3 regions of the Streptomyces sp. NPDC059897 genome follow, and region 3 is predicted to be linked to each of the others. Evidence: riboswitches for the same ligand, from Rfam matches in the RefSeq annotation. Region 3 holds a riboswitch; each other region holds the start of a gene.

The links. Region 3 has a riboswitch for thiamine pyrophosphate ahead of ACFV9W_RS16975 (thiamine ABC transporter substrate binding subunit). Riboswitches for the same ligand answer to the same signal wherever they lie in the genome.
Region 1: another riboswitch for thiamine pyrophosphate. It lies ahead of thiC (phosphomethylpyrimidine synthase ThiC); the one in region 3 lies ahead of ACFV9W_RS16975 (thiamine ABC transporter substrate binding subunit).
Region 2: another riboswitch for thiamine pyrophosphate. It lies ahead of thiO (glycine oxidase ThiO); the one in region 3 lies ahead of ACFV9W_RS16975 (thiamine ABC transporter substrate binding subunit).

What each region holds. Positions count from the first base shown of each region.
Region 1 covers NZ_JBHWKQ010000009.1:104,502-109,685, forward strand. The annotation lists gene ACFV9W_RS12900 (hypothetical protein) at 1-38, shown strand, start outside; gene thiC (phosphomethylpyrimidine synthase ThiC) at 116-1,900, opposite strand; TPP riboswitch at 1,893-2,064, opposite strand; gene ACFV9W_RS12910 (YibE/F family protein) at 2,136-3,473, shown strand; gene ACFV9W_RS12915 (SsgA family sporulation/cell division regulator) at 3,583-4,047, opposite strand; gene ACFV9W_RS12920 (IclR family transcriptional regulator) at 4,148-4,873, opposite strand; gene ACFV9W_RS12925 (DUF5326 family protein) at 5,110-5,184, opposite strand, start outside.
Region 2 covers NZ_JBHWKQ010000060.1:33,421-38,604, forward strand. The annotation lists gene metF (methylenetetrahydrofolate reductase [NAD(P)H]) at 1-783, opposite strand, end outside; gene thiE (thiamine phosphate synthase) at 901-1,548, opposite strand; gene ACFV9W_RS36555 (Rv2175c family DNA-binding protein) at 1,630-1,995, opposite strand; gene ACFV9W_RS36560 (NAD(P)/FAD-dependent oxidoreductase) at 2,112-3,344, opposite strand; gene ACFV9W_RS36565 (hypothetical protein) at 3,464-3,811, opposite strand; TPP riboswitch at 3,865-3,978, shown strand; gene thiO (glycine oxidase ThiO) at 3,976-5,172, shown strand; gene thiS (sulfur carrier protein ThiS) at 5,169-5,184, shown strand, end outside.
Region 3 covers NZ_JBHWKQ010000013.1:103,577-108,760, reverse strand. The annotation lists gene ACFV9W_RS16990 (hypothetical protein) at 1-210, opposite strand, end outside; gene ACFV9W_RS16985 (DUF6243 family protein) at 594-815, shown strand; gene rlmN (23S rRNA (adenine(2503)-C(2))-methyltransferase RlmN) at 930-2,036, shown strand; TPP riboswitch at 2,069-2,209, shown strand; gene ACFV9W_RS16975 (thiamine ABC transporter substrate binding subunit) at 2,304-3,425, shown strand; gene ACFV9W_RS16970 (ABC transporter permease) at 3,401-5,077, shown strand; gene ACFV9W_RS16965 (ABC transporter ATP-binding protein) at 5,082-5,184, shown strand, end outside.

The sequences.
Region 1 (5,184 bases), on a different contig from region 3:
GTCCGGACTTCGGCGGCCCGGACCACCAGCCGGACTGACCCTCCGGCGGCCACCGGGCCGTTCGACGACGAGGCCCCTCGCGAACGAGGGGCCCCACCGTCATGCACGCATGCCGTCAGTCGGCGATCGGCAGATACACGCGATTGCCGGCCTGCGCAAACTCCTTGGACTTCTGCTCCATGCCCTCCTCGATCTCCGAGGCCTCCGACAAAGCAGTGCCGTGTTCGCGCCGGATGTCCTGCGAGATCTTCATCGAGCAGAACTTCGGCCCGCACATCGAGCAGAAGTGCGCCGTCTTCGCGGGCTCCGCGGGCAGCGTCTCGTCATGGAACTCGCGTGCCGTGTCCGGGTCGAGGGCCAGGTTGAACTGGTCCTCCCAGCGGAACTCGAAGCGGGCGTCGGAGAGCGCGTCGTCCCATGCCTGGGCGTCCGGGTGCCCCTTGGCGAGGTCCGCCGCATGCGCCGCGATCTTGTACGTGATGACCCCGGTCTTCACGTCGTCGCGGTTGGGCAGGCCCAGGTGCTCCTTGGGCGTGACGTAGCAGAGCATCGCCGTGCCCCACCAGGCGATCATCGCGGCGCCGATCCCGGACGTGATGTGGTCGTACGCCGGGGCGACGTCGGTGGTCAGCGGGCCGAGCGTGTAGAACGGCGCCTCCTCGCAGATCTCCTGCTGGAGGTCGATGTTCTCCTTGATCTTGTGCATCGGGACGTGGCCCGGGCCCTCGATCATCGTCTGCACGTTGTGACGCTTGGCGATGGAGTTCAGCTCGCCGAGTGTCCTCAGCTCGGCGAACTGCGCCTCGTCGTTGGCATCCGCGATCGATCCGGGGCGCAGGCCGTCGCCGAGCGAGTACGTGACGTCGTAGGCCGCGAGGATCTCGCAGAGCTCCTCGAAGTTCTCGTAGAGGAAGCTCTCCTTGTGGTGCGCGAGGCACCAGGCGGCCATGATCGAGCCGCCGCGCGAGACGATGCCGGTCTTGCGGTCGGCGGTCAGCGGGACGAACGGGAGGCGAACGCCCGCGTGGACCGTCATGTAGTCCACGCCCTGCTCGGCCTGCTCGATGATGGTGTCCCGGTAGATCTCCCAGGACAGTTCCTCGGCCTTGCCGTCGACCTTTTCGAGGGCCTGGTAGAGCGGCACGGTGCCGATCGGCACGGGGGAGTTGCGCAGCAGCCACTCGCGCGTGGTGTGGATGTTGCGGCCGGTGGAGAGGTCCATGACCGTGTCGGCGCCCCACTTGGTCGCCCAGGTCATCTTGTCCACCTCCTCCTCGATGGAGCTCGTCACGGCCGAGTTGCCGATATTGGCGTTGACCTTCACCAGGAATCGCTTGCCGATGATCATCGGCTCGATCTCCGGGTGGTTGACGTTGGCGGGCAGCACGGCCCGGCCCGCCGCGATCTCCTCGCGCACGACCTCCGGCGCGACGTTCTCCCGGATGGCCACGTACTCCATCTCGGGGGTGATCTCCCCCCGGCGGGCGTACGCGAGTTGGGTCACGGCCCGCCCCTCGCGGCCGCGGCGCGGCTGACGCGGGCGGCCGGGGAAGACCGCGTCGAGGTTGCGCAGGCCGCCGCGCGGCGACGTGTGCTTGATGCCGTCGTCCTCGGGACGGACGGGGCGGCCCGCGTACTCCTCGGTGTCGCCGCGGCTGATGATCCAGTTCTCCCGCAGCGGAGCGAGGCCGCGGCGGACATCGGTGTCGACGGTCGGGTCGGTGTACGGACCTGAGGTGTCGTACAGCGTCACCGACTGCCCATTGGTGAGGTGCACTTGACGGACCGGCACCTGGAGGTCGGGGCGCGAGCCCCTGATGTACCCCTTGTGCCAGCCGATGGACTGGCCGGTCTCCTCGGTCGAGCTGGAGGCAGGCGTGTGTGCGTCCGTTGTGGTCATGAGACCTACTCCCTACGCCGGCATTACCCGGTAACAGGTTCAGCGGTCGACGCAGCGGTATTCGTCCCCTGGTCACGCCGTTCCACGCTGTTTCACGTGAAACGCGCTGGGACGAAGGTCAGCGCCCTCTCAGCCCGGTGCTCCGAGCTCCCGCGATGGCAAAAGCGCCTCCACGCTAACGTGACATACGCCGCGTTGAACAGAGGGCCCCCTCCGTTCTTGCGATGATCTGGCGGTGACCACCAGCCAACAGCCCCCAGCCCCGCCGTCCCACCCGCCGCACGGGCACTCCCACAGCCATGGCCCGGCGGCGCCCGTCTCGCGGCACCTGCGCAAAGTGATCGCGGCCGTTCTGATCCCGTTCGCGGTCGCGGTCGTCGTGGGTCTCGCGGTGCTCTGGCCGGGCGGCGCACCGCCGCACGAGCGCAGCGGGGTCGGCTTCGACCGGCAGACGCAGCAGGCCACGGTCACCCAGGTCGAGAAGGTCGACTGCTCGTCCGTGCACGCGCAGGGGCAGAGCCCCACCGGGGACCCCACGGCGCAGCAGGGCACCACCGGCGAGCAGAAGACCAGTGGCACCTGTGAGAACGCGACGATCCGGATCGACAGCGGCAAGGACAAGGGCCGTACGTTCACCGAGGTCGTCCAGCCGGACTCACCGCGGCAGTTGCACGAGGGCCAGAAGGTGATCGCCGCCTACGCGCCGGACGCGCCGAAGGAACTGCAGTACTCGGTCACCGATGTGAACCGCAAGCTTCCGATGGCCCTGCTGGCCGGGATCTTCGCCCTCGCCGTGGTCGTGGTGGGCCGGATGCGCGGCGTCATGGCACTGATCGCGCTCGCGATCAGCTTCCTGGTCCTGACGTTCTTCATCCTGCCCGCGATTCTGCAGGGGTCGAACCCTCTCGTCGTCGCGGTGATCGGGGCCAGCGCGATCATGCTCATCGCGCTCTACATGTGTCACGGCCTGACAGCCAGAACCTCCGTCGCCGTGCTCGGCACCCTCGTCTCGCTGCTGCTGATCGGCCTATTGGGCTCGCTGTTCATCGGCTGGGCGGCCCTGACGGGCAACACCGACGACAACACGGGGCTGATCCACGGCCTGTACCCGGACATCGACATGAGCGGTCTGCTGCTCGCCGGGGTCATCATCGGCTCGCTCGGCGTGCTCGACGATGTGACGGTCACCCAGACCTCCGCCGTGTGGGAGCTGCACGAGGCGAACCCGACGCTGGGCCGGCGCGCCCTGTACCGGGCGGCCATCCGCATCGGGCGCGACCACATCGCATCCGTCGTCAACACGCTCGTCCTGGCCTACGCGGGCGCCGCGCTGCCGCTGCTGCTGCTCTTCTCGATCGCGCAGAGCAGCGTCGCCGACGTGGCCAACAGCGAGCTGGTGGCCGAGGAGATCGTTCGGACGCTGGTCGGCTCGATCGGCCTCGTCGCCTCGGTGCCGGTGACCACCGCACTGGCCGCGCTCGTGGTCTCCGCCGACCGCCCGGAGAAGCAGGGGCCCGCGAAGGCCGCTCCCGCTCCTGGACGCGGTGGCGGAGGCCGGCGGCGCAAACGCTGAAAGGCGCGGAGCTGCTCGGGTGCACCGCGCTGCTGAAGCGTTACGTCTGGTCCGGTGTCGTACAAACCATCTGGTGTCGCCGTCTGCCGTCGTGCGAGCCGATGGGGAGTCAGCCCGCGCTCTGCTCCTCGGCGAGGATCCGGTCGAGGGCCTCGTCGAGGTCGGACTCGAAGTCCGCACCCGTTTCCTCCTGGCCGAGCGGGACGAGCTTGTCCGTCCGGTCGAGGAACGCGACGAGCGGTGCGACCCCGGCCCGGAACAGGGCCTGGTCCGCGCCGACCTGGAGCCTGATGTGCACCTCGCCCGGCATCTCGCCGACGGCGCCGCCCACCCGCTCCACCGGTGTGACCTGTACGTCTCCTTCACCACTGGCCCCGTTGACCCCGTCGACGAGGAGCTCCCGGCCGAACGCCCAGGTCACAGGCGCGTCTCCGGGAAGATGGAAGGTCAGCCGCACGGCATACGGATCGGTGGACTCGTACCTGAGCTCCACCGGAATGCGGAACGAGAGCTCCTCGGAAACGAGGAAGCTCATCATGACCTCTGCTTGAACTGCTTGTACCGACTCGCGCATCGCCTACCCCGTCAACTTGCCGTCGATTGGCCAGGAATTATCTCCCTGACACTGCTGGCATCTTGCTCAACGTACACACAGGATTACAAGGAGTGAGTTTTCAAATGCTGATAGAGAAGGCGAGTGTTCCTACCAGCCTGCCGATCTCGTGCTGCAACCGACGGGCTGTGGGCAGCAGTTTCTCCGCCTGATGGGAAGGGAGAGAAATGGCCAAAGTCGCCGCGGTCGACCCGATCGTCAGGGGGAACGCGGCGCAGGCGGTGCCCAGCGCGTACTCCTGGCGCTCGACGACCGGTTCCATGCGGCCCACCCGGCTCAGCTTCCGTAGCAGCGCGCGGTCGTCGCGCACCGAGTACGGAGTGATGGACTGCGCGGGATAGCGGTCGAGGTGATCCTTGCGGGCCGCCTCGTCGAGCTGGGAGAGCAGACACTGGCCGATGGCGTGGGCGTGGCCGGTCTCCCGGAAGTCGGCCCACTCCTCGACGGCCGGATTGCCGGGCGTGTCGGCGACGGCGACGAGCTCGATCTCGCCCTCGCGGTAGACCGCGAAATAGACCGGGACGCCGATGGTGTCGCGCCAGTGCCGCAGCGCGTCGGTGATCATGCTGCGACGATTCTGCTGCGCTCCGCTGCTGCTCAAACGCTCGGCGGCGTCACCGAAAACGAAGACGCCGTTCTCCCGGCGGAGATATCCCTCATGAGCCAGCGTGCGCAGGAGGTGGTACGCGGTGGGAAGGGCGAGGCCGGCTTCCCGCGCGAGCTGCTTGGCCGGCGCCCCGTCGTCATGAGAAGCGACCGCCTCGAGCAGTCGCATGGCTCGCTGCACGGAGCCGATGAGTGTCTGCGGGGCGGCGGGTGCGGTATCGACCGTGGCCAAGGTTCACTCCCGATGCGCGTGGGGGACCCCCGCGCACTCGAGGCTCGCAGGGGGCTAAAGCCATCGAATTCCGGACTCTAACCCTTGGCCACCGATTGGCGCCTGCCGCGCAAGGAAACTTCCCCCGGTCGTGCGAAAGGTCGCGCAACGCAACGACCGGGATCCGCACACGGGTGCGCCCGGCTTCACCAGTCGCGGCTCCGCGACGACGACGAACCGACCATGAACTTCCGCACTACGTAGATGAGTCCACCCACCAG
Region 2 (5,184 bases), on a different contig from region 3:
AATGGAGCGTACAGCGGCGGGATCGTCTTTCGCTGTGAGGATTCGCTCTTTCAACTCCGGCGGGAAGTCCGCGTTGCTCAACTTGGGCAGGCGTTCGAGCATGCGCACGCTCGTCACCGGCATGCACTCCGGGATGATCGGCGTCTCGCAGCCTGCCGCGGCGACCTTGTCGCGCAGCCGCAGATACTCCTCCGGGTAGAAGAACATCTGGGTGATCGCGTAATCGGCGCCCGCGCGGCACTTGTCGACGAAGTGCCGCACGTCGGAGTCCCAGTCCGCGGAGCGCGGGTGCATCGCGGGAAATGCCGCGACGCCGACGCAGAAGTCGCCGGACTCCTTGATCAATTCAACGAGTTCGGCCGCGTACGTGAGGCCTTCGGGGTGCGAGATCCAGTCGCCCATGGGGTCGCCCGGCGGGTCGCCGCGCACCGCGAGCATGTTCCGGATCCCGGCGTCGGCGTACTGGCCGATGATGTTGCGCAGTTCGGCGACCGAGTGTTCGACGGCGGTGATGTGCGCCACCGGCGTCAGCGTCGTGTCGGCGACGATCTGCTGGGTCTCCTTGACGGTGCCCGCGCGCGTGGAGCCGCCCGCGCCGTACGTCACGGAGACGAAGTCGGGCGACACGGCCTCGACCCTCCGCAGCGCGTTCCAAAGGTTGCGCTCGCCCTTCGGGGTCTTCGGCGCGGAGAACTCGAACGAGAAAGCCGTCTTGCCGGGTGCGAGCATGTCTCGCACGGTGCGGGCGCGATCAGTCCTGGTGGAAGCGGTACCTAGGGCCATACGGGCAGGTTACTGACCGATATCCAAAGGCCCTAATCCCCGTCCACCTTGCGGACAGGGCGACGGAACGGCCGTCACCGGCGGTTTCCCCCGGGTTCACGGACGGGACCGCGCACGTCACACCGCACGCAGGCGCTTCGCGAACTCGGCCGCCGCGGCGCCCGGGTCGTCGGCCTCCGTGATGGCCCGGACGACGACGGCTCTGCGGGCGCCGGCCTCCAGGACCTCGTCCAGGTTCGCGAGGTCGATGCCGCCGATGGCGAACCAGGGGCGGTCCGTGTCCAGGCCCGCCGTGTACCGCACCAGGTCGAGCCCCGGCGCGTACCGCCCGGGCTTGGTCGGGGTCGGCCAGCACGGGCCCGTGCAGAAGTAGTCCACGCCCTCCTGGACGGCGGCCGCGGCGGCCTCGTCCTCGGCGTGCGTGGAGCGGCCGATGAGCACGTCCTCGCCGAGGACGGCGCGGGCCGCGGGGACCGGCAGGTCGCCCTGGCCGAGGTGCAGCACGTCCGAGCGGGTCGCGTGGGCGACGTCCGCGCGGTCGTTCACCGCGAAGAGCTTGCCGTGGCGGCGGGCCGCCTCGGCGAACACCTGGAGGTGCTCCAGCTCCTCGCCGGCCTCCATGCCCTTGTCGCGCAGCTGCACGATGTCGACCCCGGCGGCCAGCACGGCGTCGAGGAACTCCGGCAGATCGCCCTGGCGCCTGCGCGCGTCGGTGCACAGATAGAGCCGCGCGTCAGCGAGCAGGGCGCGCTTGGAGTCCGCCATGAAAGTCCCCCCGTGGGTCGTGCGGTGTCGGTGGCGTGCGCACCACGAGGGTCGCGGTGCGCACGCCGGACGGTTGTCAGGTCAGACGGCGAGCGCCTGGGCGCGGCGCTTCACCTCCGTGCCGCGATTCTCGCTCAAGGCCTGCGCGGGCGTGCCCGGCAGGCTCGGGTCGGGGGTGAAGAGCCATTCCAGCATCTCTTCGTCGCTGAAGCCGTCGTCCCTCAGGACCGTCAGGAGGCCGACGAGCCCCTTGACGATCTTGTCGCCGTCGATGAAGGCGGCGGGCACGTGCAGTGCCCTGTTCTCACCGCGGCGCACGGCGATCAGCTGGCCTTCCTTGACCAGCTGCCGCACACGCGTCACCTCGACATCGAGCATTTCCGCGATGTCGGGGAGGGTGAGCCAGGCGGGGACGAGAGCATCGATCTTTGCGTCAATCTCGGTCACAGGACAAGCGTGCCATCCCGGACTGACACTCGGAAGCCGAGCCGGTGCGGATGGACCACGATCCCTCCCGATTCACCCCTTCTGTCACGCTTTGGACGGCCCGCGGGGTGACGGACTCACGCCACCGCGGACTTCAGCGGACGGGCCGGGTCCGCGAGCAGCTCCGGGTCGAGCGGGGTCCCCGACTGTATGAGCTTGCGCCCCTGGGCCAGGTCGCGCGGCTTGCCGACGGCGAGCACCGCCACCAGGGCCCCGTCGCGCAGCCAGCACACCGACCAGGCGGCACCGGCGGGGTCGCCGCGCCACACCGTCGCGTCCGCGCCCTCGTGGTGCCCCGCGTACTGCACGAACCGGCCGAACTGCTCGGACCAGAAATAGGGCACCGGGTCGTACACCGCCGGGGTCAGGCCGACGATGTTGGCCGCCACCGTGCGCGGCCCCTGCAGCGCGTTGTCCCAGTGGTGGACCATCAGGCGCTCCCCGTAGCGACCCGAGGGGAACGAGGAGCAGTCGCCCACCGCGTACACGTCGGGCACGGAGGTGCGCAGCCCGTCGTCCGCGAGGACCTCCCGGTGGGCGCCGAGCTCGATCCCGGAGCCGGCCAGCCAGCGGGTGGCCGGGCGGGCGCCGATGCCGACGACGACGGCTCCCGCGGGCAGCCGCGTGCCGTCGTCCAGGACCACGACGCCCGGCTCGATGCGCTCCACGCGCGCGTGGGTGCGCAGCTGGGCTCCGGCGTCGGCGTACCAGGCCGCCATGGGGGCGGCGATCTCGGCGGGCAGCGCCCCGGCCAGCGGCCGCTCGGCGGCCTCCACGACCGTGACCCGGCAGCCTGCCTCACGGGCGGCGGTGGCGAACTCGGCGCCGATCCAGCCGGCGCCCACGACCACCACGTCGTGCTGCTCGGCGAGGACGGGCCGCAGCCGCTCGGCGTCGTCGAGCGTGCGCAGCAGGTGCACTCCGGGGGCGGACCCCGAGCCGGGCAGCTGGACGGGTTCGGCGCCGGTCGCGACGACCAGCACGTCGTACGGGACCGGGCCCTCGGCCGTGTCCAGCTCGTGGTCGCCGGGCCGCAGGCCGGTCACCTCGCGGCCGAGCTCCAGGGAGACGCCGAGCGCCTCGAAGTCCACGTCGAAGGCCGAGCCCTCGGCCTTGCCGAGCAGCACCGCCTTGGACAGCGGCGGCCGGTCGTACGGCTGGTGGGGCTCGGCGCCGAGCAGGGTGACGGCGCCGGTGAAGCCCTGTTCGCGCAGCGCCACGGCGGTCTGCACACCGGCCATGCCCGCGCCCACGATGACGACGTTCCGCTGCCCCGAAGGCGCTCCGCTCCCGCTCCGCTGCTCACTCACGGGATCAACCTTAGGCACCTGATCTTGCGTCGGTCAGCGGTGCGGGCCACTCCCGCGCCGTGACGTCCTGCACATGTCCAGGCGGTTTAGCGATCAAGGTCGGGACGGCACTCCGGAGTTCACGCCCGGCCGGGAAGTTCCTCGACCACGCTGGTACCGCTGCCGTCCTGCGACTCCCACTCCCAGGTCTCGTCGAGGCGCACCCGGCCGTCCGGGAGCTCGGACACGGTCGAGACGCAGTGCCCGCAGGAAGTGGTCCCGTCGGTCTTCAGCTGGACGTAACGGAAGTCGAGCCGGTCGCCGGAGCGGGTCCCCACGAGGTGCCCCTCGACGACATCGCCGCCCGCGTAGTCGGCCGAGACCCGGCCGTCCCGCTCCCGGTACGTGAAGCGGGTGCGGGTGCCCACCTGACCGGGCGCCTGGTCGGCGACGGGGGACATCACGAGGCCGTCGAGAGATCGGGACACAGGTTCGAGGCTCCCTTACTGGGGGTCGCGGTGAACGGCTAGGGTGGCCAACGTAGAGCACTCGCGGGAGCCCGTACGCAGCGGGCTGAGAGGGAGGCTGGAGCGGCCTTCGACCGTCCGAACCTGATCCGGGTCATACCGGCGAAGGGAGGGGCTTGACGCCCATGTCGTCGACGCCATCCGTTCATTCGCACTCCTGCGACCGTTCGCACACCAGCGACGTCCTCGTCGTCGGTGGCGGCATCATCGGTCTGGTCACCTCCTGGCGGGCCGCGCAGCGCGGCCTGTCCGTCGCGGTCGCGGACCCCGAACCCGGCGGCGGGGCCGCCCAGGTGGCGGCCGGGATGCTGGCCGCCGTCACCGAACTGCACCACGGCGAGCAGACGTTGCTCGGCCTGAACCTGGAGTCCGCGCGCCGCTACCCGGGCTTCGCGGCCGAGCTGTCCGAGGCCACCGGGCAGGACCTCGGCTACCGCGCCTGCGGCACGCTCGCGGTCGCGCTCGACTCCGACGACCGCGCCCACCTTCGCGAACTGCACGCGCTGCAGACGAAGTCGGGGCTCGAATCGGAGTGGCTCTCGGGCCGCGACTGCCGCCGCCTCGAACCGATGCTCGCGCCGGGCGTGCGCGGCGGACTGCGGGTCGACGGGGACCACCAGATCGACCCGAGAAGGCTCGCGGGCGCCCTCGTGACGGCCTGCGAGCGCTCCGGCGTGACCTTCCACCGGTCATGGGCCGAGCGGCTCCGTGTCGTCCGCGACCGGGCGAGCGGCGCTGTCCTCGCCGACGGCACCGAACTCGCCGCGGACCAGGTGGTCCTGGCGGCGGGCAGCCGCGCCGGGCAGCTCGCGGGCGTGCCCGACGCGGTGCTCCCGCCGGTGCGCCCCGTGAAGGGCCAGGTGCTGCGCCTGACGGTGCCCAAGCGGTACGCGCCCTTCCTCAGCCGCACCGTCCGCGCGGTCGTGCGCGGCGGCAGCATCTACCTGGTGCCGCGCGTCAACGGCGAGCTCGTGGTGGGCGCGACCAGCGAGGAGCTCGGCTGGGACACCACGGTCACCGCGGGCGGCGTCTACGAACTCCTGCGGGACGCCCACGAGCTCGTCCCCGGCATCACCGAACTCCCGCTCACCGAGACCCGCGCGGGCCTGCGCCCCGGCTCCCCCGACAACGCTCCGCTCCTGGGGCCGACCGCCCTGCCGGGCCTCCTCCTGGCGACCGGGCACTACCGCAACGGCGTGCTCCTGACGCCCGTCACCGGCGACGCCATGGCGCACGCCCTGACCACCGGTGAACTGCCGGAAGAGGCCCGCCCGTTCACGCCGAAACGCTTCGGCACCGCCCTCCTGGAGCAGCCCGCATGAACGTCCACGTCA
Region 3 (5,184 bases):
CCCCTTGGGCATCTTGTCGGCGGAGGTGGCGCACTTGGAAGGACCAACCTCGGGCTTGCCCTTGCCCGACTGATGCCGATTCGACTTCTTCTCGGCCGGCGTCGAGCTGCCGGACGACGGGACGCTGTCGGAGGAAGCTGAGCAGGCCGCCGAGCCCAACACAGCACACACGACCAGAGCGGCAGAGACTGCGGCGGTGCGCGTACGCATGAAAGTCTCCCTTGCGTGGACGCCGGAACGTCCAACTTGTCAGTCGACGTGCGAAGCAGGAGAAGACTGCGCCGCGTCCTGATATGTACACGGTGAATCCGGCATTCAGCAGGCTTGATCGCCATCGGTGAGATCACGGCGAGTGTGAAGCCGAAGCGCTCCTTCCGCACATCAGCCCCGAGTGCGCTCGCCCAGTGTCCGGTAACTCGCCCAGTGTCTGGTAATACGACACGATCTTCGCGATACGCTCCAGGTCGGCCACGGAAACGTCGTGCCGAAGGCCCGGCCGACGCCAGGAACCGAAAGGCCAGCTCGCGGGACCGCTGCCTGTTACTCGCCGATGAATCCGCAGATCACCTCACACATCACCGCCGGGAGAACCCGTGACCGACAGTAAGAACATCAACAACCCAGTGGGCCAGGGCGGCGGCCAGCGCAAGAAGCAGTCCCGCGCCGAACGGCAGAACAACGGCCCGCACCGCAACCTGGACCGCCGCCGCGCGGCCGACCAGAAGGCGGAGCTGATCCGCAAGATGCGTGAGAAGACAGGCGCGGCCGAGGGCACGGGGCAAGCGGACGGCGACACCACACCCACACAGGGCTGACGCACCACGGACCGCCCAAGGCCGCTAAGCAGCGGCCAACGGCGACCGCCAGTGACAGGGGTCCCACGCGACGACCCCAGGTCACCCCCATTCGTCTGCGACACTGGTAACGCTATGCCTAAGCCCGGAGAACTCACGTTCGTCGCCCCCCGCGGAGCCAAGAAGCCGCCGCGGCACCTTGCTGATCTTTCGCCTGCTGAGCGGAAGGAAGCTGTTGCCGCGATCGGTGAGAAGCCGTTTCGCGCCAAGCAGCTCTCGCAGCACTACTTCGCGCGGTTCGCGCACGACCCCGCGGAGTGGACCGACATCCCCGCGGGGTCGCGCGAGAAGCTGCGGGAGGCGTTGCTGCCGGAGCTGATGACCGTCGTGCGGCATCTGTCGACCGACAACGACACGACGCGCAAGACGCTGTGGAAGCTGTTCGACGGGACGCTCGTCGAGTCCGTGCTGATGCGGTATCCGGATCGCGTGACGATGTGCATCTCGTCGCAGGCCGGATGCGGGATGAACTGTCCGTTCTGTGCCACGGGGCAGGCCGGGCTCGACCGGAATCTGTCGACCGGGGAGATCGTCCATCAGATTGTTGATGGGATGAGGGCTCTCCGGGACGGGGAGATTCCCGGGGGGCCCGCCCGGCTCAGCAACATCGTTTTCATGGGCATGGGCGAGCCGCTCGCCAACTACAAGCGCGTCATCCAGGCCATCCGCGCGCTGACCGACCCGGAGCCGGACGGGCTCGGGCTCAGCCAGCGCGGCATCACCGTGTCGACGGTGGGGCTCGTGCCCGCCATCAACCGGTTCACCGACGAGGGGCTGAAGTGCCGGCTCGCGATCTCGTTGCACGCCCCGGACGACGAGCTGCGTGACACCCTCGTCCCCGTCAATACGCGGTGGAACGTGCGGGAGGTGCTCGACTCCGGGTTCGAGTACGCCGCGAAGTCCGGGCGCCGGCTCTCCATCGAGTACGCCCTCATCCGGGACATCAATGACCAGGCCTGGCGTGGTGATCGGCTTGGGCGGATGCTCAAGGGGAAGCCGGTGCATGTGAACCTGATTCCGTTGAATCCGACCCCGGGCTCGAAGTGGACCGCCTCGCGGCCCGAGGACGAGAAGGCCTTCGTCGACGCCATCGCCGCGCACGGCGTTCCGGTGACCATCCGGGACACCCGTGGCCAGGAGATCGACGGAGCCTGTGGACAGCTGGCGGCCACCGAGCGGTAGCCTGGCCACAGTAAGTACGACAACTACATCTGTAATTCCGACAGGGGAGCGCCACAGCGCTGAGAGTGCGGCAACCGACAGCAGGCTTCACGGCCGGCATCGCGTCGACAGGCCGCAGACCCTCTGGACCTTGCCCGGGTCATTCCGGGTAGGAAGTTCGGACACCACTCAAGCTGTTGCGCCCTGCCCGGAGCCCCGCCGTCGTCGACGGAAGGGTTCCGGGCAGGGCCGCGTCTTCTCCTGGTCAGCTCCAGGAGGAATGAAGTAGTGAGCAAGAAGCAGTCGGCCGCCAGGCCGACCCGCACGTCGGCCGCCACCGTCTACGTCTCCGTGGCTGTGGGGCTTGGGCTCGTCGCCCTCTCCGCGTGTGGGTCGTCTGGTAGTGGCTCTGGTGCCGCGGGTGGGGATGCCAAGACCGTGACCCTGGTGAGCCATGATTCGTGGGCCGTTTCGAAGGGCGTGCTCAAGGACTTCGAGAAGAGTTCCGGGTACAAGGTCAAGGTCCTCAAGGACGGGGACGCCGGCGAGGCCGTCAACAAGGCGATCCTCTCCAAGGACAACCCGCAGGGCGACGTCTTCTTCGGCGTCGACAACACCCTGCTCTCGCGAGCGCTCGACAATGGGATCTTCGCCTCGTACCAGGCCAAGGGGCTCGATGAAGTGCGGGGCGAGTATCGGCTTGACAAGGGGAAGGAGCGGGTCACCCCCGTCGATACCGGGTCGCTCTGTGTCAATTACGACAAGGCGTATTTCAAGAAGCACGATCTCGCGCCGCCCTCGTCCTTCGCCGATCTCGCCAAGCCGGCCTACAAGAACCTGCTCGTCACCGAGAACGCGGCCACCTCGTCGCCAGGGCTCGGCTTCCTGCTCGGGACCGCCGCGAAGTACGGCGACGACGGCTGGCAGCCGTACTGGAAGAAGCTGAAGGCCAACGGGCTCAAGGTCGTGGACGGCTGGGATCAGGCGTACAACGAGGAGTTCTCGGGGTCCGCTGGTGGCAAGAAGGCCGGTGGTGACCGGCCGCTCGTCGTGTCCTACGCGTCCTCGCCGCCCGCCGAGGCCGTGTACGCCGATCCGCAGCCGAAGACCTCGCCGGTCGGCGTCGCCAAGGGGACGTGTTTCCAGCAGGTCGAGTTCGCGGGGCTGCTGAACGGCGCGCAGAACGAGAAGGGCGGCAAGGTGCTGCTCGACTTCCTGGTCTCCAAGAAGTTCCAGGAGGACATGCCGCTCAACATGTTCGTCGACCCGGTGACCGAGAACGCCACCGCGCCCGCCGACTACACCAAGTACGCGGTGAAGATCGACGACCCCGAGACCATGAGCCCGCGCAAGATCGCGGACAACCGGGACGACTGGGTGAAGTCGTGGACCTCGCTCGTACTGAAGTAGTCCCCAGACAGCGAGGCAACGCGGCGCGGCTCGGGCTCATGGTCCTGCCCGTCGTGTTCTTCGGGCTGTTCTTCGCCTATCCGGTCGTCGCGATCGTCGAGCGCGGGCTGCACGTCGACGGTGGCTGGGAGCTCGGGCGGCTGTTCGACGTGCTCGGGCAGTCCGACATTCGGCACGTCCTGTGGTTCACGGTGTGGCAGGCGCTCGCGTCGACCGCGCTGACGTTGCTGATCGCGCTGCCGGGGGCGTATGTCTTCGCGCGGTTCGAGTTCCCCGGCAAGCAGGTGCTGCGGGCCGTCGTCACCGTGCCGTTCGTGCTGCCGACCGTCGTCGTCGGTACCGCGTTCCTCGCGCTCGTCGGGAACGGCGGGCTGCTCGACGAGCTGTGGGGCGTGCGGCTCGACACTACGGTGTGGGCGATTCTGCTCGCGCACGTCTTCTTCAATTACGCGGTCGTGGTGCGGACCGTGGGCGGGCTGTGGGCGCAGCTCGATCCCGGGCAGGAGGAGGCCGCGCGGATGCTCGGCGCCTCGCGGTTCGCGGCGTGGCGGAAGGTGACGCTGCCGGCGCTCGGGCCCGCTGTCGCCGCCGCCGCGCTCATGGTGTTCCTGTTTACGTTCACGTCCTTCGGTGTCGTGCAGATTCTCGGCGGGCCGGGGTTCTCGACGCTCGAGGTCGAGATCTATCGGCAGACCGCGCAGATCTTCGATCTGTCCACCGCCGCCGTGCTGACCATCGTGCAGTTCCTCGCCGTCGGGCTGATCCTCGGCGTGCACGCCTGGAGCGTGCGACGGCGGGAGAGCGCGCTGCGGCTCGTCGACGCCGCGCACACGGCGCGCAGGCCGCGTGGGGCCGGGCAGTGGGCGCTCCTGGGTGGTGTGCTGGCGTGCGTCGCGCTGCTGGTCGTGCTGCCGCTCGGGGTGCTCGTCGAGCGGTCGCTCGATGCTCCGGGCGGGTACGGCTTCGGGTACTACCGGGCGCTCACGGACGCCGACGGCGGGACCTTCCTCGTACCGCCGATCGAGGCGATCTGGAACTCGCTGGAGTACGCGCTCGCCGCCACCGCCATCGCCGTGGTGATCGGTGGTCTCGCCGCCGCAGCCTTGACCCGGCGTGCCGGGCGGCTCGTGCGCGGGTTCGACGCGTTGCTGATGCTGCCGCTCGGGGTGTCCGCGGTGACCGTCGGGTTCGGGTTCCTGATCACGCTCGACGAGCCGCCGCTCGATCTGCGGTCGACGTGGATCCTGGTGCCGCTCGCGCAGGCGCTCGTCGGGGTGCCGTTCGTGGTGCGGACGATGCTGCCGGTGCTGCGGGCCGTCGATGGGCGGCTGCGGGAGGCCGCCGCCGTGCTCGGGGCCTCGCCGCTGCGGGCGTGGCGGGAGGTCGACCTGCCGATGGTGCGGCGGGCGCTGCTTGTCGCGGCCGGGTTCGCGTTCGCCGTGTCGCTCGGCGAGTTCGGGGCGACCGTGTTCATCGCGCGGCCCGACAACCCGACGCTGCCGGTCGCCGTGGCGCGGCTGCTCGGGCGCGCCGGTGACCTCAACTACGGGCAGGCGATGGCGCTTTCAACCGTGCTGATGGTCGTCTGCGCGGCCTCGTTGCTCGTCCTTGAACGGATTCGGCCCGCCAAGGCCACGACCGGGGAGTTCTGATCTGATGTCGCTGCTGGAACTGGACGACGCGACCGTACGGTTCGGTGGGCGCGCCGTGCTCGACGACGTGGACCTGGAGGTCGCCGAGCACGAGATCGTGTGCGTGC